Regions from separate parts of the Streptomyces africanus genome, predicted to be linked through region 1. Evidence: riboswitches for the same ligand, from Rfam matches in the RefSeq annotation. Region 1 holds a riboswitch; each other region holds the start of a gene.

Region 1 (7,764 bases):
TGCGGAAGTGTCCCGAGAGGACCGGCGGTGACCGTATGCGACCGTGATCTCTTCTCGCCGACGTCGGCTCAACTCAGCGTGATGACCGATGCGCCGAATCATGCGGCGTGGTGCGGCGGACGGGTGCTATAGGGCGCATATATGCATCCGCCGGGCCGGTGTCGGGCGGCTGCGGAGCCCCTGATTAGGCTCCGGCCCCATGGACGTACTCATCCACCTCTTCGTCGGCCTCCACATCATCGGCATCGCCTCCCTCCTGGGCGGTTTCCTCACCCAGATGAAGGCGATGGGCGAGGGCACCGCCCGCTACACCCCCGCGATGCTGCACGGCGCGCTGACGATGCTGGTCACCGGTGTGATCCTGGTCGGCCTCAACCAGGCCGACGACCAGTCCGTGAACAACCTCAAGATCGGCGTCAAACTGGCCCTGCTGATCGTGATCCTCGGCCTGGTCTACGTGAAGAGGGACGACGAGAAGGTGGACAAGGGCCTGTTCGGCCTGGTCGGGGCGCTGACCACGGCGAACGTCTTCATCGCCGTGCTCTGGAGCTGACCCGGCCGGGCACGGCGTAGGCCCGGGACGAGGCGACCGCCCAGGCGGCGACCCCGAGCCACGCTGCCACCGAGACCCACAGCAGTACCTCCCCCAGGCCGTCGAGCCAGGAGACGTCGAGGGCGGCGGCGACGGCCAGCGCCGCCGTCGCCGTCTTGGCCCAGGTGAACACGGTCGCCCAGCGGCGGATGTCGGTGCGGGGCCGGGGCCGCAGGAACTCGGCGGCGAGCAGGACGGCGCAACCGGCCAGTGTGAGTACGAGGAGCACGACGGTCACGTTGCGCAGGGTGCCGCGGTCGTCGACGTTCCACAGGTACAGGCGCGCGCTGTCGGAGCTGATCAGCCGCGCCCCGGCCAGCGCCGAGAGGGCGAGCGCCCCGGCCACGAGCCAGTGGTCGCCGCGCCCCTCGGCCACCTGCCGCACATCGAAACGGGCCAGGGCGAGGACGTACAGCACGAGCCCCAGCCAGAACAGCACCAGAGCCGCGTGGGCGAGCCAGGCGGCCGACTCGGTGGCGGCGAGTGTGGCGCCGAGCACGGCGAGCCCCTGCGTGGCCATGCAGCGCGCGAACACCGTCCCGGGCCTGCGCCGCTCCCCGTCCTGCGCGGGGCGGGCCAGCGCCACGGGCCAGAGCAGGAGGGCCAGCACCAGCAGGGCCGCGGCCAGAGCCTGCGAGCCGACCGCCGAGAAGCCGGTGCCCAGGACGGCCGTCGCCGCCACGGTGGTGAGGGCCGCCGTCGCCACGGTGTCCACGAGGCCCGGCACCCTCGCGTACGACCGCAACTTCGTGCCGGCCAGCAGCAGCCGCAGGGTGAAGTCCACGGCGAGCATCAGCCAGGCCGCGCAGGCCAGACCGAGAGCGATACGGGAGAGGCCGCCGTACCCCGCCAGATCCAGACCGACGGACAGGGTGCCGGTCGTCAGCACGGCGGCGCTGGCGGACGGCGCGCGCTGCGCCCACCAGGCGGTGGAGGGGGAGGGGCCGGGCATGGGCCCGATGCTAGGAGGCGCCGCGCGCGTTGCGAGCGGGGCACGCGCGCGGGCGTCTCAAAAACGCGAGAGCACCCTCACGCGCGCGTGCCCTCCATGACGTACGGCCCTCAGGCCGGCCGCACCACGCTGTGGATCGCCGACTGGCCGTCGTAGTAGATCGACTCCTCGCGCACATAGGTGCCGGGCTTCGGGGCGTGGATCATCATGCCGTTGCCGATGTAGATGCCGACGTGGGTGACGTCGTCGTAGAAGAAGACCAGGTCACCGGGCTGGGCGTCGGCCAGGGAGACCGTGGTGCCGGCGTTGACCTGGTCGTAGGTCGTGCGCGGCAGGGTGACGCCCGCGGCCTTCCACGCGGCCTGGGTGAGGCCGGAGCAGTCGTAGGAACCGGGGCCGACGGCGCCCCAGACGTACGGCTTGCCGATCTGGGCGCGGGCGAAGGCGAGCGCCTTCTCGGCCTTGGTGGCGTACGAGGAGTCGGCCGGGGCCGTCGAGGTGGACGAGCCGGAGCCCGTCGACGAGGAGCCGCTGTCCTGCTGCTGGGCGGCCTGCTCCTGCGCCTGCTGCTGAGCGGCCTGCTGCCGGGCCAGCTCGGCGGCCTTGCGGGCGGCCTCCTGCTGCTTCTCCCGCTCGATCGCCGCGAGCCGTGCCTTCTCCTCGGCGGTCAGCTTCGACAGCAGTTCGCGCGCGTCGGCGAGCTTCCGCTGGACGGTGGCCTTGGCCGTCTTCAGGTCGCCCTGCGTCTCGGTGAGCGTCTCGAGGCTCTCGGTGGCCTCCTGGCGCTTCTTCATCGTCTCGGACTGCTGGGTGACGTAGTCGTCGACCGCGACCTTCTGACGGCCGGTCATCCGGCCCATCAGCTGGGTCTGGTCGAAGTAGTCCTGCGGGGTGTCCGCGAGCAGGAACGTCGCCGTGTCCGGGGCGGAGGCACCGGTGCGGTACTGGGCGGCGGCGAAGGAACCGAGTTCCTCCCGTGCCTCGTTGAGCTTCTGGGTGCGCTCGGCGACGTCGTCGAGGAGGGTGTCGACGCGCTTGCGCTGCTTGGTGGTCTTCTCCTTGGCCGAGTTGTACTTGTCGGTCGCCGACTCGGCCTGGCGGTACAGGTCGTCGACCTTCTTCTCGACTTCCTCGAGACTCGGCTTGTCATCGGCCTCGGGGGCGGCGTTGGCCGACTGGGACAGCAGGGCCACGGATGTGAGGGCCGCCGTTGCCAGGGCGGGGGTCCGTATGCCTGCGACGCGCGTACCAGCGGGACGCGACTTGCGGTGCGACGCCAAGGGAGGCGACTCCTTCCATGCTCCGCCTACCGGGTTAGCTGTCGGGTTCGGGCGGGTATATCGGAAGGGTTGCCCTACGGCCGTCTCCGCGAAGGGAGTCGGGCCGATTCACCCCAGAGTTCTCGGTTGGGTCCCCGGCTCCGGCTGCCGCTGCGGCACACCGGACTCGGCGGAGGCCGCGCGGCCCGGCGACGTTCGCCGGTGGGGGTCGTGCGGCCTGCCCGCACGGTAGCCAACTGGTGTGGCCCTTGTGAAGGTTGATGGGTGATATGCCCGATACATTTTCGTGACCTTATCCCGGAGCGTCGCCGAGAGTGACCGGTCAAGGGTGGTTGGTCACGAGTCGTCCATGATTGTGACGTCCGTAGCAGGCCGTGATCATGTGGGGATGCAGGGTGACGAGGGGGGTCTTTCGGCGATGTGCTCAGGGCGGCGGCGGGCTGTCAGTGGGGCGCCCTAGACTCGGAGAGCGATGAGCAGCCTCTTTGACGACAGCTTCCTGGCGGACCTCCAGGCCCAGCGGGGCCCCGCGGACGAGCCCCCGCCGCCACCCGAGGACGATCACGTACCGGAGCCGGTTCCGGACGATCTGTTCGGCGGGAAGTTCGACGTGCCCCCGGACCGGGACGCCTACTACCGCGACGGCGCCCCGCGCCCGCCGGTGGACACCGCCGCCCTCCTGGAGGGGCTGAACGACAACCAGCGCGCCGCCGTCGTCCACTCCGGCTCCCCGCTGCTCATCGTGGCCGGTGCCGGCTCTGGCAAGACCCGCGTGCTCACGCACCGCATCGCCCACCTGCTCGCCGAGCGGGACGTGCACCCGGGGCAGATCCTCGCGATCACCTTCACCAACAAGGCCGCCGGCGAGATGAAGGAGCGCGTCGAGCAGCTCGTCGGCCCGCGGGCGAACGCGATGTGGGTGATGACCTTCCACAGCGCGTGCGTGCGCATCCTGCGCCGCGAGAGCAAGAAGCTCGGCTTCACGTCCTCGTTCTCGATCTACGACGCCGCCGACTCCAAGCGCCTGATGGCCCTGGTCTGCCGCGACCTGGACCTCGACCCCAAGCGCTTCCCGCCGAAGTCCTTCAGCGCCAAGATCAGCAACCTGAAGAACGAGCTGATCGACGAGGAGGACTTCGCCGCCCAGGCCACGGACGGATTCGAGAAGACCCTCGCCCAGGCCTACGCGATGTACCAGTCGCGGCTGCGCGAGGCGAACGCCCTGGACTTCGACGACCTGATCATGACGACGGTCAACCTGCTGCGCGCCTTCCCGGACGTCGCCGAGCACTACCGTCGCCGCTTCCGCCACGTGCTGGTGGACGAGTACCAGGACACCAACCACGCCCAGTACGCCCTCGTCCGGGAGCTCGTCGGCACCACCGAGCACCCCGTCGACGTCCCGCCGGGCCCGGACGACGTCCCGCCCGCCGAGCTGTGCGTCGTGGGTGACGCCGACCAGTCGATCTACGCCTTCCGCGGCGCGACCATCCGCAACATCCTCCAGTTCGAGGAGGACTACCCGGACGCGACGACGATCCTGCTGGAGCAGAACTACCGCTCCACCCAGACGATCCTCAGCGCGGCCAACGCGGTCATCGAGCGCAACGAGTCCCGCCGCCCCAAGAACCTGTGGACCAACGCGGGCGCGGGCGCCACGATCACCGGCTACGTCGCCGACACCGAGCACGACGAGGCGCAGTTCGTCGCCGACGAGATAGACCGCCTCACGGACGCCGGCGAGGCGAAGGCCGGCGACGTCGCCGTCTTCTACCGCACCAACGCCCAGTCCCGCGTCTTCGAAGAGGTCTTCATCCGCGTCGGCCTGCCCTACAAGGTCGTCGGCGGCGTCCGCTTCTACGAGCGCAAGGAGGTCCGGGACGTCCTGGCCTACCTGCGCGTGCTGGCCAACCCGGAGGACTCGGTGCCGCTGCGCCGGATCCTCAACGTCCCCAAGCGGGGCATCGGCGACCGCGCCGAGGCGATGATCGACGCCCTCGCCCAACGGGAGAAGATCAGCTTCCCGCAGGCGCTGAAGCGCGTCGACGAGGCGTACGGCATGGCCGCGCGCTCCACCAACGCCGTCAAGCGGTTCAACACGCTGATGGAGGACCTCCGCACGATCGTCGAGTCCGGCGCCGGACCGGCCACGGTGCTGGAGGCCGTCCTGGAACGCACCGGGTACCTCGCCGAGTTGCAGGCCTCCACCGACCCGCAGGACGAGACCCGGATCGAGAACCTTCAGGAACTCGCCGCCGTCGCCATGGAGTTCGAGCAGGAGCGCGGTGAGGGCACGGAGACGCCAGGGGCTGCCGCCCCGGGGGGCACGCTGGCCGACTTCCTCGAACAGGTCGCGCTGGTCGCCGACTCCGACCAGATCCCCGACGAGGAGGACGGCGACGGCGTCATCACGCTGATGACCCTGCACACCGCCAAGGGCCTGGAGTTCCCGGTCGTCTTCCTGACCGGCATGGAGGACGGCGTCTTCCCGCACATGCGCGCGCTCGGCCAGACCAAGGAGCTGGAGGAGGAGCGGCGCCTGGCGTACGTCGGCATCACGCGCGCGCGGGAGCGCCTGTATCTGACGCGGTCCACCCTGCGCAGCGCCTGGGGTCAGCCGTCGTACAACCCGCCCTCCCGCTTCCTGGAGGAGATCCCGCCGGCCTACGTGGAGTGGAAGCGGACGGGAGCCACCGCGCCCGCGTCCTCCGGCCCGGTCTCCGGGGTGGCGGCCTCGCTGTCGTCGTCCCGCTCCCGTTCGTCGGCGTCGGGCGCGTCCGGTTTCGCCACGCGCCGGACCTCCGAGAAGCCGGTCGTCTCCCTGGCGGTCGGGGACCGGGTCACGCACGACCAGTTCGGGCTCGGCACCGTCGTGGCGGTGAAGGGCACGGGCGGGAACGCCGAGGCGACCATCGACTTCGGGGACACCAAGCCGAAGCGGCTGCTGCTGCGGTACGCGCCGGTGGAGAAGCTGTAGTCGTAAGAGACGAGCCCCCGTTCACTCGACGGGCGGGGGCTGCCGGGACGTTACGTCGGGTCGATGCCGTGGCTGCGCAGCCACGGGAGCGGGTCGATCGCCGAACCCCCGGCCGGGCGCACCTCGAAGTGCAGATGAGGGCCGGTCGAGTTGCCCGAGTTGCCCGAGCGCGCGATCGGATCGCCGGCCTTCACGGTCGTACCGGAGGGGACCGTGTAGGTGGAGAGGTGGCAGTACCACGTCTCCGTGCCGTCCTTCGCGGTGAGGATCAGCATGTTGCCGTACGCGCTGTTCCACTGCGTGCGGACGGTGCCGTCGGTCGCGGCCATGACGGTCGTGCCGTACGAGACGGGGAAGTCGATGCCGGTGTGCAGGGACATCCAGTTGATGCCGGACTGGCCGTAGTAGGCGCTGAGTCCGTGCCGGGCGACCGGCAGGGCGAACTTGGGGCGCAGCCGCTCCTTGCGGGCCGCCTCCTCCGCCGCGCGCCTGCGCTCGGCCGCCTGCTGGGCCTTGAGGTCGATGCGCTCCTGCGTACGGCTGGCCCGGTCGGCGAAGTCGTCGGCGCCGGCGGCGAGGCTCTGGAGCTGCGTGTCCAGCTTGTTGTTCGCGGCGACCGGTTTCACCGGCTGCGCGTCCGCCGCGGTCGTGTGCGCCTCCGCGGCGCCGTCGTCGGTGAAGGTGCCGACGGAGGCGGCGGCGATCCCCGCGACGCCCATCACACACGCCGAGGGCACCGCGATGGTCAGCAGCGCCGAGCGCTTGGGCGGCGTGCGGCGGCGGGAACGGGACCCGGCGCGCGCGGCCGCCCGTGAGCCGGCGCGCGGGCTCGCCTCTTCCTGGCCGTCCAGGAGCGGGGCCACGGTGGGCAGTTCGCCGGTGGCGGTCGGCTCGCCGCCGTCCGGGGCGGGGTCGTGGTAGGCGGCCCCGTCGGCTTCGTCGTAGGCGACCTGCTCGAACGTCGCCGTCTCGTGCTGCTCGAAGGTTTCGCCGTGCTGCTCGTACGCGTCGGGGGCCGGGGCGCCGGCGCCGTCGGTGTTCCACTGCGTGGCGTCGTAGGCACCGGTGTCGAAGGCCTGGGTCCCCCATTCCCACTGCTGGGTCTGGTCGGCCGGATTGCCCGACTGGTCGGGCTGGAGCCACGCACCCGTGTCCCACTGCCCGGTGCTGTCCGGGGAGGTGGCCTGCGGCGGGATGACCGAGAGCGGCTGCTGGGCGGCCGACCAGGACGTCGTGTCGTAGACGCCCGTGTCGTAGGCGGCGTGGTGCTGGGCCGCGTACGCGTCGTACTGCGGGTTCTCGTGCGTGCCGGTGGGCCAGTGGCCGGTGTCGTACGTGCCCGTGCCGTGGCCGCTGCCCGGCATGTCGCCGAAGAGGGGGTCGGTGGCGAACGTCGCGGTGGTGTGGCCGGTGGCCTCAAAACCGGTGCCGTCCGTACCGGTGGTGTCAAATCCGGTGGCGGCGTAGTCGCCGTACGTGGTGAAGTCGCCGTACTGGGCTTCCTGGGTGCCGTACGACGCGTGGTGCGCCGAGTCGGCGTCGGAAGCCGGAGCCGGGGTCATGGTCCCCGACGGGTGACGGTCGTTCACCAACTTCTCTTTCGCCTCGACAACAGGGGCTGCCAGAGCAGTGCGGCGACTGTACCCGGCGGTACGCGGGCACGACAATCTTCGGCAGGTTTCGCGCGCGCAGGAAACGGGCATTCGGCCGTGTTTTGGCGGACTGCGGGCACGGACTTGGCCCTGTGTTCGAGGTTTGTTCGAGGCTGATCGGTGGTTCGACGCTCTGTGCCGGCTGTATGACGAGTCTCAGGCCACCGTCAGACCGCCGGTCCGGCCGACGGACGGTTCACCCTCGTGGGCCGTGTCGAGAACCTGCCGTATTCCGTTGGCGACGGCGGGGTGCACGGGCAGGGCGAGATGACCGATGCCGGTCACCCGCACGTTCTGCACCGTCAGATCGG
Region 2 (7,764 bases), 1.9 Mb from region 1:
TCTTGTAGTACTTCGCCGCGTCCCGGGCCATGTCCTCGACCTCGCCGATGGTCTCCGCACCGGCGAATCCGCCGCCCACGAAGACGAAGGTGAGCGCCTTGCGGCGGATCTCCTCGTCGGTGGTGGAGTCGGCCTTGTCGAGCTGCTCGAGGACGTGGTTGCGCAGGCCGATGGCCTCCTCGATGCCCTTCATGCCGATGCCCTGCTCGGCGAGGCCGGGGATCGGGAAGGTGCGGGAGACCGCGCCGAGCGCGACGACCAGGTAGTCGAAGGGCAGCTCGTACGCCTCGCCCACCAGCGGGGCGATCGAGGCGACCTTGCGGTCCTGGTCGATGCTGGTGACCCGGCCGGTGAGGACCTCCGCCTTCGGCAGCACGCGTCGCAGCGGGACGACGACGTGGCGCGGGGAGATGTTGCCGGCTGCGGCTTCGGGGAGGAAGGGCTGGTAGGTCATGTACGACCGGGGGTCGACGACCGTGACGGTCGCCTCTCCGTAACGCATCTTCTTGAGGATGCGCCGAGCTGCGTACAGGCCTACGTACCCACCGCCTACTACGAGGATCCTGGGACGCTCCGTGGTGCTCATGCCATCGAGTATCCACCCGCTTCAGGGGGGTGGCTCGTGCGCCCCTTCACAAGCTCCGGCAGGGTGTGTGTTATCCTCCGCGACCCCCGTGATCCATGTCATGGTGACAACCCGGATCGATTGTGCACTGCGGGTCGTTGTCAATGCCGCGTGAGCTGCCTCTCTGGCCCGCGGACCCCCCTGTGAGCCCTCCGTCGGACCCTCTTCCGCGCACCTGCCCAGGGACGCCCATACCATGCTTCTGAACACGTTCAAAGGCCTCTTGGGCCCCCAGAAGGGTCAACGCGACCCTTCTCGTCGCCCTGGAGTGCCGAATTCCTTGTGAAGAACTTCACGAACTTTTCCGGAGGGCTGCGTCCGGGGGGCTCGCGCGAGCCCCCCGGACGCGCTCAAACGTGATCCATGCCTGCTCAGAAGCGGCCTGGAGCCCGTCCTGGGTGCCCTAGGCGACGGACCACGCGATGCCGTCGAGGATGTCGTGCTCGCTGACGACGACCTCCTCCGCGCCGATCCGCTCCATGATCGACAGCAGGACGAGGGCCCCCGCCCCGATCACGTCGACCCGGCCCGGGTGCATGGAGGGCACGGCCGCGCGCTCGGCGTGCGTGGAGCGCAGCAGCCACTCGGTGATCTCGCGGACCCGGTCATGGGAGACACGGGAGTGGTGGATGGCGGCCGAGTCGTACTCGGGCAGCTCCTGGGCGATCGCCGACACGGTCGTCACGGAGCCGGCGAGGCCCACCAGCGTGCGGGCCTCGCGCAGCGGGACCGTCTCCTCGGCGAGGTCGAGGGCGGCCTCGATGTCCGCCCGCATGGCCGCGATCTGCTCCGTGGAGGGCGGGTCGCTCACCACCCCGTCCCGGACCAGGTGCCGCTCGGTCATGCGGACACAGCCGATGTCCACCGAGCGTGCCGCCCGCACCCGGTCGTCGCCGACGACGAACTCGGTCGAGCCGCCGCCGATGTCCACGACGAGGTAGGGCTTCGGCAGGTGATCGCGCCCGGCGAGCTCCTTGGTGGCGCCGGTGAAGGAGAACTCGGCCTCCTGGTCCCCGGAGATCACCTCGGGCTCGACGCCCAGGATGTCCAGCACGCCGCGCACGAACTCGTCCCGGTTCTCGGCGTCCCGGGAGGCGGAGGTCGCCACGAACCGCAGCCGCTCCGCCCCGTGCTCCTTGATGACCCCGGCGTACTCGCGGCAGGCCGCGAAGGTCCGCTGGAGCGCCTCGGGGGCGAGCCGGCCGGTGCGGTCGACGCCCTGCCCGAGCCGCACGATCGTCATCCGGCGGTCCAGGTCGGTCAGCTCCCCGGTGGCCGGGTCCGCGTCGGCGACCAGGAGCCGGATGGAGTTCGTACCGCAGTCCACGGCGGCGACACGGCTCACTGGGCGTCCTCCTCGACGGTCGTCACACACGCACCCTTGCGCCACCACTGGGGCAGCATGGCCAGCGCCTCGTCGCCCAGGGGGTTCACGCCCGGCCCCGCGGCCAGCGAGTGCGCCACCAGCACGTGCAGGCACTTCACCCGGTCCGGCATGCCGCCCGCGCTCGGGAAGTTCTTCAGCTCCTCGATCTCGTCACGACGCCGGATGTAGTCCTCGTGCGCCGCCCGGTACGCCGCCGCCAGCTCCGGGTCCGCGGCCAGCCGCTCGGTCATCTCCTTCATCACGCCGTTCGCCTCCAGCGTGCCGATCGCCGAGTTCGCCTTCGGGCACGTCAGGTAGTACAGCGTCGGGAAGGGCGTCCCGTCCGGCAGCCGCGGGGCCGTCTCGACGACGTCGGGCTGCCCGCACGGGCACCGGTGCGCGATCGCGCGCAGGCCGCGCGGGGGCCGGCCGAGCTGCTGCTTGAAGGCCTCGACGTCCGCGTCGGTGGGCTCGGTGCGCGGAGTGGTCGGCGGGGGCGTTTCCATGACTGTGTTCAGGCTGTCTTTCTGGGTTCAGGTCACTGGCTGGGGTCCGGGTTCACTGGTCGGAGGCGTCGGCCTTGTCGACCCCGTCCCAGACGTTCGAGTACCAGGGGCGGTCGGCCGCCCCGAGGTCGGAGTGCGACTGCTTCGCCGCGTGCGGGTCGACGACGATGAACCCCGTCTCCCCCGGCATGACGTAGTGCAACCGCTGCCGGATCTGCTGCTCCGCGTACGCGTCGTCCTGCCAGCGCGCCTTCTGGTCGCGGAGCCGTTCGACGCGCTGCCGGGCCTGCTGCTGTTCGCGCTGGAGGTCGTCGATCTCGGCGCGCTGCGAGACGTACTCCCGCATCGGGTAGGCCAGGGCCACGATCAGCGAGCACATCACCAGGGCGAGCAGCGCCGCCCGGCCGGTCAGCCGCGAGCGGCGGGCCTGGCGCTTGGTCTGGGAGCGGTAGACCCGGGCCGCGGTCTGCTCGCCGAGCAGCCGGATCCTGGTCGCGGTGGAGAACCGGTCCCGGTCCTTCACGGCCATCTGTCCGCCTCCCGCTCCACCGTCATACGCGCGTACGTCCCCGGACACGGTACGGGACCGAGTACGAGGACGTACGTACGACGCTGCTACTTACGGGCCGGGTCAGCCCTTGAAGCGCGGGAAGGCCGAGCGGCCGGCGTACACCGCCGCGTCGTCGAGGATCTCCTCGATGCGCAGCAGCTGGTTGTACTTGGCGACGCGCTCGGAGCGGGCCGGGGCGCCGGTCTTGATCTGGCCGCAGTTCGTGGCGACGGCCAGGTCGGCGATGGTGACGTCCTCGGTCTCGCCGGAGCGGTGGGACATCATGCACTTGAAGCCGTTGCGCTGGGCCAGCTCGACGGCGTCCAGGGTCTCGGTCAGGGATCCGATCTGGTTGACCTTGACCAGGAGCGCGTTGGCCGCCCCCTCCTCGATGCCGCGGGCCAGGCGCTCGGGGTTGGTGACGAACAGGTCGTCACCGACGAGCTGGACCTTGTCACCGAGCTTGGCGGTGATGGTCTTCCAGCCCTCCCAGTCGTCCTCGAACAGCGGGTCCTCGATGGAGACGAGCGGGTACGCGTCGACGAGCTCCGCGTAGTACTCGGTCATCTCGGCCGCCGAGCGCTCCTTGCCCTCGAAGGTGTAGACGCCGTCCTTGTAGAACTCGGACGCGGCGACGTCGAGCGCCAGGGCGATCTGCTCGCCGGGGGTGTAGCCGGCCTCGTTGATCGCCTCGAGGATGAGGTCGAGGGCCTCGCGGTTGGAGCCGAGGTTCGGGGCGAAGCCGCCCTCGTCGCCGAGGCCGGTGGCCAGGCCCTTCGACTTCAGGACCTTCTTCAGCGTGTGGTAGACCTCGGCGCCCCAGCGCAGGGCCTCGGAGAAGGACTCCGCGCCGATCGGGGCGATCATGAACTCCTGGATGTCCACGTTGGAGTCGGCGTGCGAGCCGCCGTTCAGGATGTTCATCATCGGCACCGGCAGCAGGTGCGCGTTGGGACCGCCCAGGTAGCGGAACAGCGGCAGGTCGCTGGCCTCGGAGGCGGCGTGGGCGACGGCGAGGGAGACGCCGAGGATGGCGTTGGCGCCGAGGGAGCCCTTGTTGTCGGTGGCGTCCAGGTCGAACATGGCCTGGTCGATCAGGCGCTGCTCGGTGGCGTCGTAGCCGACGAGCTCCGGGCCGATCTGCTCGATGACCGCGAGGACGGCCTTCTCCACACCCTTGCCGAGGTAGCGGTTCGAGTCGCCGTCGCGCAGCTCGATGGCCTCGAAGGCGCCCGTGGAGGCGCCGGACGGGACGGCGGCACGGCCGGTGCTGCCGTCGTCGAGGCCGACCTCGACCTCGACCGTGGGGTTGCCTCGGGAGTCCAGGATTTCCCGGGCTACGACGACGTCGATGGACGGCACGAGCATCTCCTTCTTCATGTGACGCGGGTACGCGGGCCGCGTGGACCCGGCGAGGCGCGGGCCGCGGTGGCTCGCGACATGAGCCTAACCGGCTCCGGGCGATCGGCCACCGGGTCGCCCACCCCATGGACAGAACCGAGAGTAAATTGTTTCCGAACGGAACAAAGCCGGATCGCAAAGACCGGCAGAAAAAACCCCGCCCCGGTGCGTACGGGGGAAGACGCACCGGGGCGGGGAGCCCGTGGGGACGGGGCGGGCCGCCGCTTACTTCAGGTGCAGCTGCTGGCCCGGGTAGATCAGGTTGGCGTCCGTGACGATGTCCTTGTTCAGCTCGAACAGCTTCTCCCAGCCGCCCTCGACCTTCTGCTCGGTCGCGATCGAGCTGAGGGTGTCGCCCTTGACGACCTTGTACTCGCCGTCACCCTTCTTGACCTTCTTGCCGGTCGGGGTGGTGACCGTCTTCTGGGTCTGGGCCGGGCGCTCGTCGGAGCGGGAGGCCGGCTGCTGCTCGGTCTGGCGGGTCTCGGTGGAGCCGCTGCTCTGCTCGGAGCCGCCGCTGTAGCCGGCGCTCGACAGGCCCTTGCCGCAGACCGGCCAGGCACCCTTGCCCTGGCTCGCCAGGACCTTCTCGGCGACCTGGATCTGCTGGTCCTTGCTGGCCTGGTCGGCGGTGGAGGCGTACTGGGTGCCGCCGTACGCGGACCAGGTGGAGGCGGAGAACTGCAGACCGCCGTAGTAACCGTTGCCGGTGTTGATGGACCAGTTGCCGCCGGACTCGCACTGGGCGACGGCGTCCCACTCGGAGGCGGTGGCGGCGGAGGCGCTGCCGGACGCCATCAGCGGGGCGGCGACGGCGGCACCGGTGACACCGGCGATGGCGATGACCCGAGAGGTCTTGGACGGACGGCGGTGCGTGCCCTTGCCGGAAAACAGCATGGAGAGATCCCCTCACCGACGCCTGCGAGGTGAGCTGTCGGGTTCGGGCCGGTTGAGTTGCCCGGCCGCGCCCCTCCCGGGACACGGCTTCACCCCAAGCCCTTCCGGCACAACCGGCCGGTCGGGCACTTACCTTGGGTCCCCCGCTCCTGCCTACGGCGCTTGACGCGACGACTGTTCCCGTGCGGCCGCTGGCAGGATTCGGCGTTGCGGCAGCCGGGGCTCGCGGTGACGAGCGGTCATGACCGTAGACACGCGATCCGCGGAATTTCAAAGACGATCAGGGCTTCTGAGATCTATCTCTCACCGCACCGATAAGGGACATTCAGCGCGAACCGTGACGTGAACTCGCACGGTTTCGGGGTGACTTCCGCCCCCGTTTCCGGACTGCCCCACCGGCTACTTCTCGTCCGCTTCGCCCTCTACCGTGAGCTTCTGACCGGGGCGGATGAAGTTCGGGTCAGTGCCGACGGCCGTCTCGTTCCCGACGTAGAGCGCGTGCCACCCGCCACTCAGGTCAAGGGAGTTCGCGATGGACCAGAGACTGTCGCCGGGGCGGACGATGTAGGAGCCGTCCGTCGCCTCCCGCGAGGCCTCGCCGGCGCGCGAGGCGTGCCGTCCGGCGGACCCGGACGTACGGCCGTCCTCGGCCGCGGTGCCCTCGTCGGCGCTGGGGCCGCGGTGGCGGCCGGCGGCGGTGTCGGGTTCGGTTTCCGTTCCGGTTGCGGCGGGTGCCGAAGAGTCGTCGCCCTGACGGGAGTTGTCGGGCTTGTCACTCTCGGGGGCGGGCGACGGGTCCTGCGTCGAGGAGTCGGCAGAATCGGATGACTTGTCGGACTTGGTGGTTTCGCCCTCCGGGGTCGACTGCCCGTCAGGAGACGACTCGACGGAGTCGAGCAGTCCGGGCGAGTCCGTCGGAGCGGACGAGTCGGACGTGTCCGGGCTCTTGTCCTGCTCCAGGCCGGAGAGCAGCCCGCAGGTGCGCCACGCGCCGACCCCCTGGTCGGCGAGGATTCTCTCGGCCACGGCTATCTGCTGGGAGCGGCTGGCCAGGTCGGCGCTCGGGGCGTAGTCGAGGCCGCCGTGGTTCTCCCAGTCCTCCTGGGACAACTGGAGGCCGCCGAAGTATCCGTTGCCGCTGTTCTGGCTCCACGCGCCGCCGGTCTCGCAGTCCGCGACCCGGTCCCAGGTCGTGCCGTCGGCCGCGCTGGCACCGGAGGCCCCGAGGAGCGGGATCGCGATGGCGGAGCCGGTGACCCCGGCCGCGACGAGGAGAGCCGGAGCCTGGCGGGGGCGACGGTGCCGACCGTTCCCGGAGAGCATACGGAGACCTTTCGCGAGACAGCAGTGACCGGCGCGGCGCAGGGTCCCCCCAGGCCGCGCTGATGATGGGTGAACGTATCGGCAGACGATCACTTGTCACAAGTTCATGCCGCGCAGATCACGTGAAGATCACAGCCATGACGGCGTGTCATGTTTAGACCGGTGAGAACTCCACGGGCAGCGTGCGCAGCCCGCGCATGATGAGGCCGCCGCGCCATCGCAGCTCGGCCGGATCCGCCGCCAGCCGCAGGTCCGGGAGGCGGGTGAGGAGCGTGGCGAGCGCGGTCTGGCCCTCCAGGCGGGCGAGCGGGGCGCCGAGGCAGTAGTGGATGCCGTGGCCGTAACCGAGGTGCTGGTTGTCGCGGCGGGCGAGGTCGAGCACGTCCGGATCGGCGAACCGCTCCGGATCCCGGTCCGCGGCGGCCAGGACGACGAGGACCGGGTCGCCGGGCGCGATGTGCTGCCCGCCGATGGTGAGCGGCTGGGTGGCGAACCGCCAGGTGGCGAGTTCGACCGGGCCGTCGTAGCGCAGGAGCTCCTCGACGCCGGTCTCCAGCAGGCCACTCTCCCCGGCGGCGAGGGAGGCCTGGAGGCGCGCGCGCTGCTCGGGGTGGGTGAGCAGGGCGTAGACACCGTTACCGACCAAATTCACGGTGGTTTCGAAGCCGGCGAACAGCAGGATGAAGGCCATGGCCGCGGCCTCGTTCTCGGTGAGGTGCTCACCGTGGTCGGAGGCGCGGATGAGGCCGGAGATGAGGTCCTCCCCGGGGGCGGGCTCGGTGGGGAGCGCCTCCCGCTTGCGGTGGATGAGGTCGGCGAGGTAGCCGCGCATCTTCTTCACGGACCGCGCCACGCCGCCCCGCGGCCCGCCCTGGTGACGGATCATCATTCCCGCCCAGTCGCGGAAGTCGTCCTGGTCCTCGCGGGGGACGCCGAGCAGGTCGCAGATGGCGTAGATGGGGAGCGGGAACGCGAACTCGTGGATGAGGTCGGCTGACCCCTTCCGTTCGAACCCGTCGATGAGCCCGTCGGTGAGCTCCTGCACCCGCGGCGCGAACTCGGCGACCCGGCGGGGCGTGAACGCCTTGGAGACGAG
Region 3 (7,764 bases), 1.2 Mb from region 1:
TCCTCCCGCCTGTACAACCGTCTCGTGCGGCGGGACCGTACGGCCGTGGCGGCCGGCTTCGGCCTGCTGCGGCTCGCCGGGGCGCCCTCCCTGGGGTGGCTGGACGTGAAGACGTCCGGTGACGTGGAGGTCCCGGTCATCGAGTCCGCCATCGACGAGGAGCTCGCCCGGTTCGCCGAGGAGGGCCCCACGGCCGAGGAGATGGAGCGCGCCCAGGCCCAGCTGGAGCGCGAGTGGCTGGACCGGCTCGGCACGGTCGCCGGCCGCGCCGACGAACTGTGCCGGTACGCCGTGCTGTTCGGCGACCCGCAGCTCGCCCTGACCGCCGTACAGCGCGTACTGGAGGTGACGGCCGAGGAGGTCCAGGAGGTCGCCAAGGCCCGTCTGCGGCCCGACAACCGCGCGGTGCTCGTCTACGAGCCCGTCGCCGACGAGACCGGCGACGCGGAGACCGCCGAGGACGCCGACACCACCGAGGACACCGCAGCCGCGGCCCTGAACGAGAACGAGGAGGCGGCCAAGTGACCGAGCTCGCCACGATGGACTTCCACCCCCAGCCGCAGGCCGGCGAGGCCAAGCCGTGGGCCTTCCCGGCCCCCGAGCGCGGCACGCTCGGCAACGGCCTGACGGTCCTGCGCTGCCACCGCCCCGGCCAGCAGGTCGTCGCCGTGGAGGTGCTGCTGGACGCCCCCCTGGACGCCGAGCCGGCCGGCCTCGACGGCGTGGCCACGATCATGGCCCGGGCCTTCTCCGAGGGCACCGACAAGCACTCCGCCGAGGACTTCGCCGCCGAGCTGGAGCGCGCCGGCGCCACCCTCGACGCGCACGCCGACCACCCCGGCGTGCGGCTCAGCCTGGAGGTTCCGGCCTCCCGGCTCGCCAAGGGGCTCGGCCTGATCGCCGACGCCCTGAGGGCCCCCGCGTTCGCGGACAGCGAGGTCGAGCGGCTGGTCCGCAACCGCCTCGACGAGATCCCGCACGAGCTGGCCAACCCCGCCCGCCGTGCCGCCAAGGAGCTCTCCAAGGAGCTGTTCCCCGCGGACTCGCGCATGTCCCGGCCCCGCCAGGGCACCGAGGAGACGGTCGCCGCGATCGACTCCGCGGCCGTACGCGCCTTCTACGAGAGGCACGTCAGGCCCGCCACGGCCACCGCCGTGGTCGTCGGCGACCTCACCGGCATCGACCTCGACGCCCTGCTCGGCGACACACTGGGCGCCTGGACCGGCACCGCGGCCGAGCCGCGCCCGGTGCCGCCGGTGACCGCCGACGACACGGGCCGGGTCGTCATCGTGGACCGTCCCGGCGCCGTCCAGACGCAGCTGCTGATCGGCCGGATCGGCCCGGACCGGCACGACCGCGTGTGGCCCGCGCAGGTGCTCGGCACGTACTGCCTCGGCGGCACCCTCACCTCCCGCCTGGACCGCGTGCTGCGCGAGGAGAAGGGCTACACCTACGGGGTGCGGGCCTTCGGCCAGGTCCTCCGGTCCGCCCCGGACGGGACCGGTGCCGCGATGCTCGCCATCAGCGGCTCGGTGGACACGCCCAACACCGGCCCCGCCCTCCAGGACCTCTGGACGGTGCTGCGCACGCTCGCCGCCCAGGGGCTGACCGACGCCGAGCGGGACGTCGCCGTGCAGAACCTGGTCGGCGTGGCGCCGCTGAAGTATGAGATGGCGGCGGCCGTCGCGAGCACGCTGGCCGACCAGGTCGAGCAGCACCTGCCCGACGACTTCCAGGCCACGCTGTACCGGCAGCTCGCCGAGACCGGCACCGTGGAGGCCACCGCGGCGGCCGTCAGCGCCTTCCCGGTGGACCGTCTGGTGACGGTGCTCGTCGGTGACGCGGCGCAGATCAAGGGCCCGGTCGAGGCCCTGGGCATCGGCGAAGTCGCGGTCGTCGCCGCCGAGTAGGGGCACGCGCGCGTAGGGGCCCTGGTTGTCTTCTAAGGCACCAGGGCTCCTTTATGCCCGAATTAGTGCGGAGGTTGCGTGTCTGCCCTGTGGGATGCGCTACAAAAACCCGGATCCGTTTGGGAATTGAAAGTGGACCCGCTTAGGTTCGTCCGGGCTGTTCGTCAGGCAGTGCGCCGCACCCGCGGCACCGGACAGTCATCGCCGAGTCCCCGTACGGCGCGAGCCAGGGGAGCCGGGGACCCACCGCAGTCCCTGGGGTGAATCGGACGCCCGCGCGAGCCGCGAGGGGGTCCGTAGGAGACCTTCCTGCTCCGAACCCGTCAGCTAACCCGGTAGGCGAGAAGGAAGGAAAGGACCAGGCACTCCATGGCGTTCACCCGCGCCACCGGGAAGCATCGTCGTCCCAGCCGCATGCAGCGCGGCACGGCCCGCGCGGCGGGCGTCGCGGCCCTCGCCACCACCGGTGTCATCGGCACCGTGGCCGCCCCGGCCTTCGCCGCCGAGCCCTCCGTCGAGCAGACCGGCCTCACCCCCGTCGTCACCATGGGCGACACCGTGGCCCAGCAGATCGACGCCCAGGCCGCCGCCCAGAAGCAGGCCGCCGAGGAGGCCGCCGCCAAGAAGAAGGCCGAGGAGGCCGCCCGCGAGCGAGCCGCCGAGGCGGCCAAGGAGGCCAAGGAGGCGGCCGAGAAGGCCCGCGAGGCCAAGGAGCGCGCCGCCCGCGAGGCCGAGCGCAAGCGCCTCAACACCTTCGTGCCCCCGATCTCCGGCTCGTACGTCTCCACCGGCTACCAGGCCAGCAGCGGCCTGTGGTCCTCCGGCAGCCACACCGGTGTCGACTTCCACGCCGCCAGCGGCACCTCCGTCCACGCGGTCGGCATGGGCGAGGTTGTCGAGGCCGGCTGGGGCGGCTCCTACGGCAACCAGATCGTGATCAAGATGAACGACGGCACGTACACCCAGTACGGCCACCTGTCGTCCATCGGCGTCTCGGTGGGCCAGAAGGTCACCCCCGGCCAGCAGATCGGCCTGTCCGGCGCGACCGGCAACGTCACCGGCCCGCACCTGCACTTCGAGGCCCGGACGAGCCCCGAGTACGGCTCCGACATCGACCCCGTCGCCTACCTCCGCTCGCACGGCGTGAGCGTCTGACGGCGCACCACTCCGCTTCCCCGAGGCCCCGGCTCCCCGAGCCGGGGCTTTCGGCGTTTGTGACGCCCGGCTGTCCAAAAAATATCCCTGGATTCCGGTCCGCCGTCGGAAATTCCGGCTCATTGCAATAGAGTCACGGAACACGTGTCACTCGTCGACGTTTCACGGGGATTAAACGGAGGTCGGTCATGCGCATTCCGGCGCACTCGGTGTGCACGGCCATCCGGGACGACATCGTCGCGGGTGTCTACGAACGCGGCGGCCGGCTGACCGAGGAACTCCTCGCCCGCCGCTACGGCGTCTCGCGCGTCCCCGTCCGGGAGGCCCTGCGCACCCTGGAGGCCGAGGGTTTCGTGGTGACCCGGCGGCACGCGGGCGCGTGCGTCGCCGAACCCACCGAGCAGGAGGCCGCCGATCTGCTGGAGATGCGGCTGCTGCTGGAGCCGCTGGGCGCGGCCCGCGCGGCCCAGCGCCGTACCGAGGCCCATCTGAAGGTCCTGCGCGGCCTGGTCAGGCTCGGCCAGGAGCGCGCCCGCCGGGGCAACAGCGACGACCTGCGCTCCCTGGGCGGCTGGTTCCACGAGACGCTCGCACAGGCCTCCGGCAGCCCCGCACTGACCTCGATGCTCACCCAGCTCCGCCACAAGATCGCCTGGATGTACACCGTCGAGGCGCCGGCCGGGCCCGTGGAGGCCTGGACCGAGCACGGCGCGATCGTGGACGCGGTGGCGCGCGGGGACAGTGAGCGCGCGCGGGCGGTCACGGCGCTGCACACCGAGCGCGCGACGGCCGCGCACCGGCTGCGTTTCGGCTCCGCCGGGGAGCGGGCCGAGCGTGTGAGGAACTCGCAACATCCCGTAAACACGGCGAGCCTGCGGCATTAACACAAGAGCCGTATACAAAGAGGAAGTAATTCGCGGGGGATTATTTCTGCTGCCCGGGAACGGGAAATTCACGACCCGCGACCGGAAATGGCGAAGGGCTCGTCCGATGAATTCGGACGAGCCCTTCAGGGTGTGCCTGACCAGGTGTACCGGATCAGGCGCGGAAGAACGCTCAGACGGTCTCGGGCAGTTCCTCGAGACCCTCGGAGACCAGCTTCGCCAGCCGGTCCAGGGCGGCGTCCGCACCCTCGGCGTCGGAGGCGAGGACGATCTCCTCGCCGCCCTGGGCACCGAGGCCGAGGACGGCCAGCATGGAGGCCGCGTTGACGGGGTTGCCGTCTGCCTTGGCGATCGTCACCGGGACGCCTGCGGCCGTGGCGGCTCGGACGAAGATGGAGGCGGGGCGGGCGTGGAGGCCCTCGGCCCAGCCGACGTTGACGCGGCGCTCAGCCATGTGTTGCTGCCCTTCGGTTTTCAGGGTTGTCTAGACCAGTTTCCCATACGTGAAGCTGCCGGAGCGGTCCTGATGCACCGCCCCGGGTGCCGTCGGATCGCGGCCTCGACCCGACTGACGCCCTCCACAGACTGCCTCGCGCCGTTGTCAGACGCCAGACGTACTCTGGGGCCCATGCAGACCTCGCCGGACCGGCACGAGTATCCCGCCCACTGGGAAGCCGACGTGGTGCTGCGCGACGGTGGCACCGCGCGCATCCGGCCCATCACCGTTGATGACGCCGAGCGCCTGGTCAGCTTCTATGAGCAGGTCTCCGACGAGTCGAAGTACTACCGCTTCTTCGCGCCGTACCCTCGCCTGTCCGCCAAGGACGTCCACCGCTTCACGCACCACGACTTTGTGGACCGGGTGGGACTCGCGGCCACAGTCGGCGGCGAGTTCATCGCCACCGTACGCTACGACCGGATCGGCGCGGACGGAACGCCCGCGTCCGCACCCGCCGACGAGGCCGAGGTCGCCTTCCTGGTGCAGGACGCCCACCAGGGTCGTGGCGTCGCCTCCGCCCTCCTCGAACACATCGCCGCCGTCGCCCGCGAGCGCGGCATCCGCCGCTTCGCCGCCGAGGTGCTGCCCGCCAACAACAAGATGATCAAGGTGTTCACGGACGCCGGGTACACCCAGAAGCGCAGCTTCGAGGACGGCGTCGTCCGTCTGGAGTTCGACCTCGAACCCACCGACCGCTCCCTCGCCGTCCAGTACGCGCGCGAGCACCGCGCCGAGGCCCGGTCCGTGCAGCGGCTGCTCGCGCCCGGCTCGGTCGCCGTCATCGGCGCCGGGCGCACCCAGGGCGGCGTCGGCCGCAGCGTCCTCGGCAACATCCGCGACGCCGGGTACACCGGCCGTCTCTACGCCGTGAACAGGGCACTCCCCGAGGGACAGAAGGAGCTCGACGGGGTCCCCGCCCACCGCTCGGTGCGGGACATCGACGGCCCGGTCGACCTCGCGGTCGTCGCCGTGCCGGCCGAACACGTGCCCGAGGTCGTCACCGAGTGCGGCGAACACGGCGTGCAGGGGCTGGTCGTGGTCTCCGCCGGGTACGCCGAGAGCGGCACCGAGGGGCGCGAACGCCAGCGCGCGCTCGTGCGGCAGGCGCGCACGTACGGCATGCGGATCATCGGCCCGAACGCCTTCGGCATCATCAACACCTCCCCGCGGATACGGCTCAACGCCTCCCTCGCGCCCGAGACACCGCGCCCGGGCCGGATCGGCCTGTTCGCCCAGTCCGGCGCCATCGGCATCGCCCTGCTGTCCCGGCTGCACCGGCGCGGCGGCGGCGTCACGGGCGTGACCGGCGTCTCCACGTTCGTCTCCTCCGGCAACCGGGCCGACGTCTCCGGCAACGACGTCCTCCAGTACTGGTACGAGGACCCCGACACCGACGTCGTCCTCATGTACCTGGAGTCCATCGGCAACCCGCGCAAGTTCACCCGTCTCGCCCGCCGCACGGCCGCGGCGAAGCCACTGGTCGTCGTCCAGGGCGCCCGGCACGCGGCCGCGCCCCAGGGGCACGCCGTACGGGCGACCCGGCTGCCGCACGCGACGGTCTCCGCGCTGCTGCGGCAGGCCGGCGTCATCCGGGTCGACACGATCACCGAGCTGGTGGACGCCGGGCTGCTGCTCGCCCGCCAGCCGCTGCCGGCCGGGCCCCGGGTGGCGATCCTCGGCAACTCCGAGTCGCTCGGCCTGCTCACCTACGACGCGTGCCTCGCCGAGGGGCTGCGGCCGCACCCCCCGCAGGACCTGACCACGGCCGCCTCCGCCGCGGACTTCCACGCGGCCCTGTCGCGGGCACTGGCCGACGACCGGTGCGACGCGGTGGTCGTCACCGCCATACCGGCGGTGGGGGAGGGCTCGGTCGCGGACGCTGCCCTCGCCGACGCGCTGCGCTCCGCGGTGGCCGCCGCCCCGGCCAAGCCGGTCCTGGTGGTGCACGTGGAGCTGGGAGGCCTGGCGGAGGCCCTGTCGGCGGCGGCGAGCACGGCACCGCAGGCCGAGGCGGACCACCCTCCGCACATCGCCCCTCGCCCGGCATCCACGGAAGATCGACTCCCCACCGCCGAGGCTCCCGAAGGCGAGCACCTCATCCCCGCCTACCCCGCCGCCGAGCGCGCCGTCCGCGCCCTCGGGCAGGCCGTCACCTACGCGCAGTGGCGGCGCGACGCCGCCGACCCCGGCAAGGTGCCCGAGTACGAGGACATCGACCAGAAGGGCGCCGCCACGCTGATCGACGGGCTCCTCGCGCGCGGGCAGGGACTCACGCTCGGCGCGGACGAGACCTGCGACCTGCTCGGCGACTACGGCATCCAGGTCCACCGCGCCCTGCCCGCCCCCACCCCCGGCGCCGCCGCCGAGGCCGCCCGCGCCCTCGGCTACCCCGTCGCCCTCAAGGCCACCGCTCCGCACCTGCGGCACCGCGCCGACCTGGGCGGCGTACGCCTCGACCTCGCGGACGAGGACCAACTGCTCAGGTCGTACACCGAGTTGACCGAGCTGTTCGGAGTACCGGAGGAGCTGCGCCCCGTCGTGCAGCGGATGGCGCCGCGCGGCGTGGACGTCGTCGTACGGGCCGTCATCGACCCCGCGGCCGGAGCCGTGCTCTCCTTCGGACTCGCCGGGGCCGCCTCGCAGCTGCTCGGGGACACGGCCCATCGGCTGATCCCGGTGACCGACAAGGAGGCGACCTCGCTGGTGCGCTCGATCCGCACCGCACCCCTGCTGTTCGGCTGGCGCGGCTCCGCACCGGCCGACACCCGCGCCCTGGAGGAGCTGCTGCTGCGGGTGTCCCGGCTGGTCGACGACCATCCCGAAGTCGTCGCGGTCACCCTGGAGCCGGTCGTCGTCGCCTCGCACGGCCTGAGCGTCCTGGGCGCTTCCGTCCGCCTCGCGCCACCGCCCGCCCGCGACGACCTCGGCCCGCGGACCCTCCCCGCGTACTGACCGGGGGCGAGCGGTGCCTCGCAGTCAGTGGTCCCCCGTAGGATGGGCGTCATGGCCAAGACCAGTACGACGACCCAGGGGCTGCGGGCGGCGATCGAGCGCAGCGGCTACTACCCGGCCCTCGTGGCCGAGGCGGTGGAGGCCGCCGTGGGCGGCGAGCCCATCCGGTCGTACCTGGTCCACCAGGAGACGACGTTCGACCAGAACGAGGTACGGCGGCATGTGACGGTGCTCGTCCTCACGGACCACCGCTTCATCGTCAGCCACACCGACGAACAGGCCGCCGACAGCACCTCCCCGACGCCGTACGCCACGACGTCGACGGAGTCCGTGAAGATGAGCCGGATCTCGTCGATCGTGGTCA

What was found. A riboswitch is a leader RNA that binds a small molecule or an ion and turns the genes downstream of it on or off. The one in region 1 is predicted to bind cyclic di-AMP.
Region 2: it holds a riboswitch for cyclic di-AMP, as region 1 does, so the genes downstream of both, QF034_RS16140 (LysM peptidoglycan-binding domain-containing protein) here and QF034_RS25055 (C40 family peptidase) in region 1, are expected to answer to the same signal.
Region 3: it holds a riboswitch for cyclic di-AMP, as region 1 does, so the genes downstream of both, QF034_RS30255 (M23 family metallopeptidase) here and QF034_RS25055 (C40 family peptidase) in region 1, are expected to answer to the same signal.

The regions. Positions count from the first base shown of each region.
Region 1 covers NZ_JAUSYP010000001.1:5,367,572-5,375,335, forward strand. Annotated here, with positions in the region: gene QF034_RS25045 (hypothetical protein) at 200-553, shown strand; gene QF034_RS25050 (SLAC1 family transporter) at 531-1,544, opposite strand; gene QF034_RS25055 (C40 family peptidase) at 1,655-2,824, opposite strand; cyclic di-AMP (ydaO/yuaA leader) riboswitch at 2,833-3,006, opposite strand; gene pcrA (DNA helicase PcrA) at 3,297-5,801, shown strand; gene QF034_RS25065 (M23 family metallopeptidase) at 5,852-7,504, opposite strand; gene QF034_RS25070 (lipase family alpha/beta hydrolase) at 7,610-7,764, opposite strand, start outside.
Region 2 covers NZ_JAUSYP010000001.1:3,517,556-3,525,319, forward strand. Annotated here, with positions in the region: gene QF034_RS16115 (NAD(P)/FAD-dependent oxidoreductase) at 1-586, opposite strand, end outside; gene QF034_RS16120 (Ppx/GppA phosphatase family protein) at 1,029-1,970, opposite strand; gene QF034_RS16125 (DUF501 domain-containing protein) at 1,967-2,497, opposite strand; gene QF034_RS16130 (FtsB family cell division protein) at 2,550-3,026, opposite strand; gene eno (phosphopyruvate hydratase) at 3,129-4,409, opposite strand; gene QF034_RS16140 (LysM peptidoglycan-binding domain-containing protein) at 4,674-5,345, opposite strand; cyclic di-AMP (ydaO/yuaA leader) riboswitch at 5,350-5,516, opposite strand; gene QF034_RS16145 (LysM peptidoglycan-binding domain-containing protein) at 5,745-6,668, opposite strand; gene QF034_RS16150 (cytochrome P450 family protein) at 6,823-7,764, opposite strand, start outside.
Region 3 covers NZ_JAUSYP010000001.1:6,524,923-6,532,686, forward strand. Annotated here, with positions in the region: gene QF034_RS30245 (M16 family metallopeptidase) at 1-525, shown strand, start outside; gene QF034_RS30250 (M16 family metallopeptidase) at 522-1,910, shown strand; cyclic di-AMP (ydaO/yuaA leader) riboswitch at 2,103-2,266, shown strand; gene QF034_RS30255 (M23 family metallopeptidase) at 2,280-3,065, shown strand; gene QF034_RS30260 (GntR family transcriptional regulator) at 3,254-3,949, shown strand; gene QF034_RS30265 (HPr family phosphocarrier protein) at 4,122-4,403, opposite strand; gene QF034_RS30270 (bifunctional acetate--CoA ligase family protein/GNAT family N-acetyltransferase) at 4,578-7,400, shown strand; gene QF034_RS30275 (DUF5998 family protein) at 7,443-7,764, shown strand, end outside.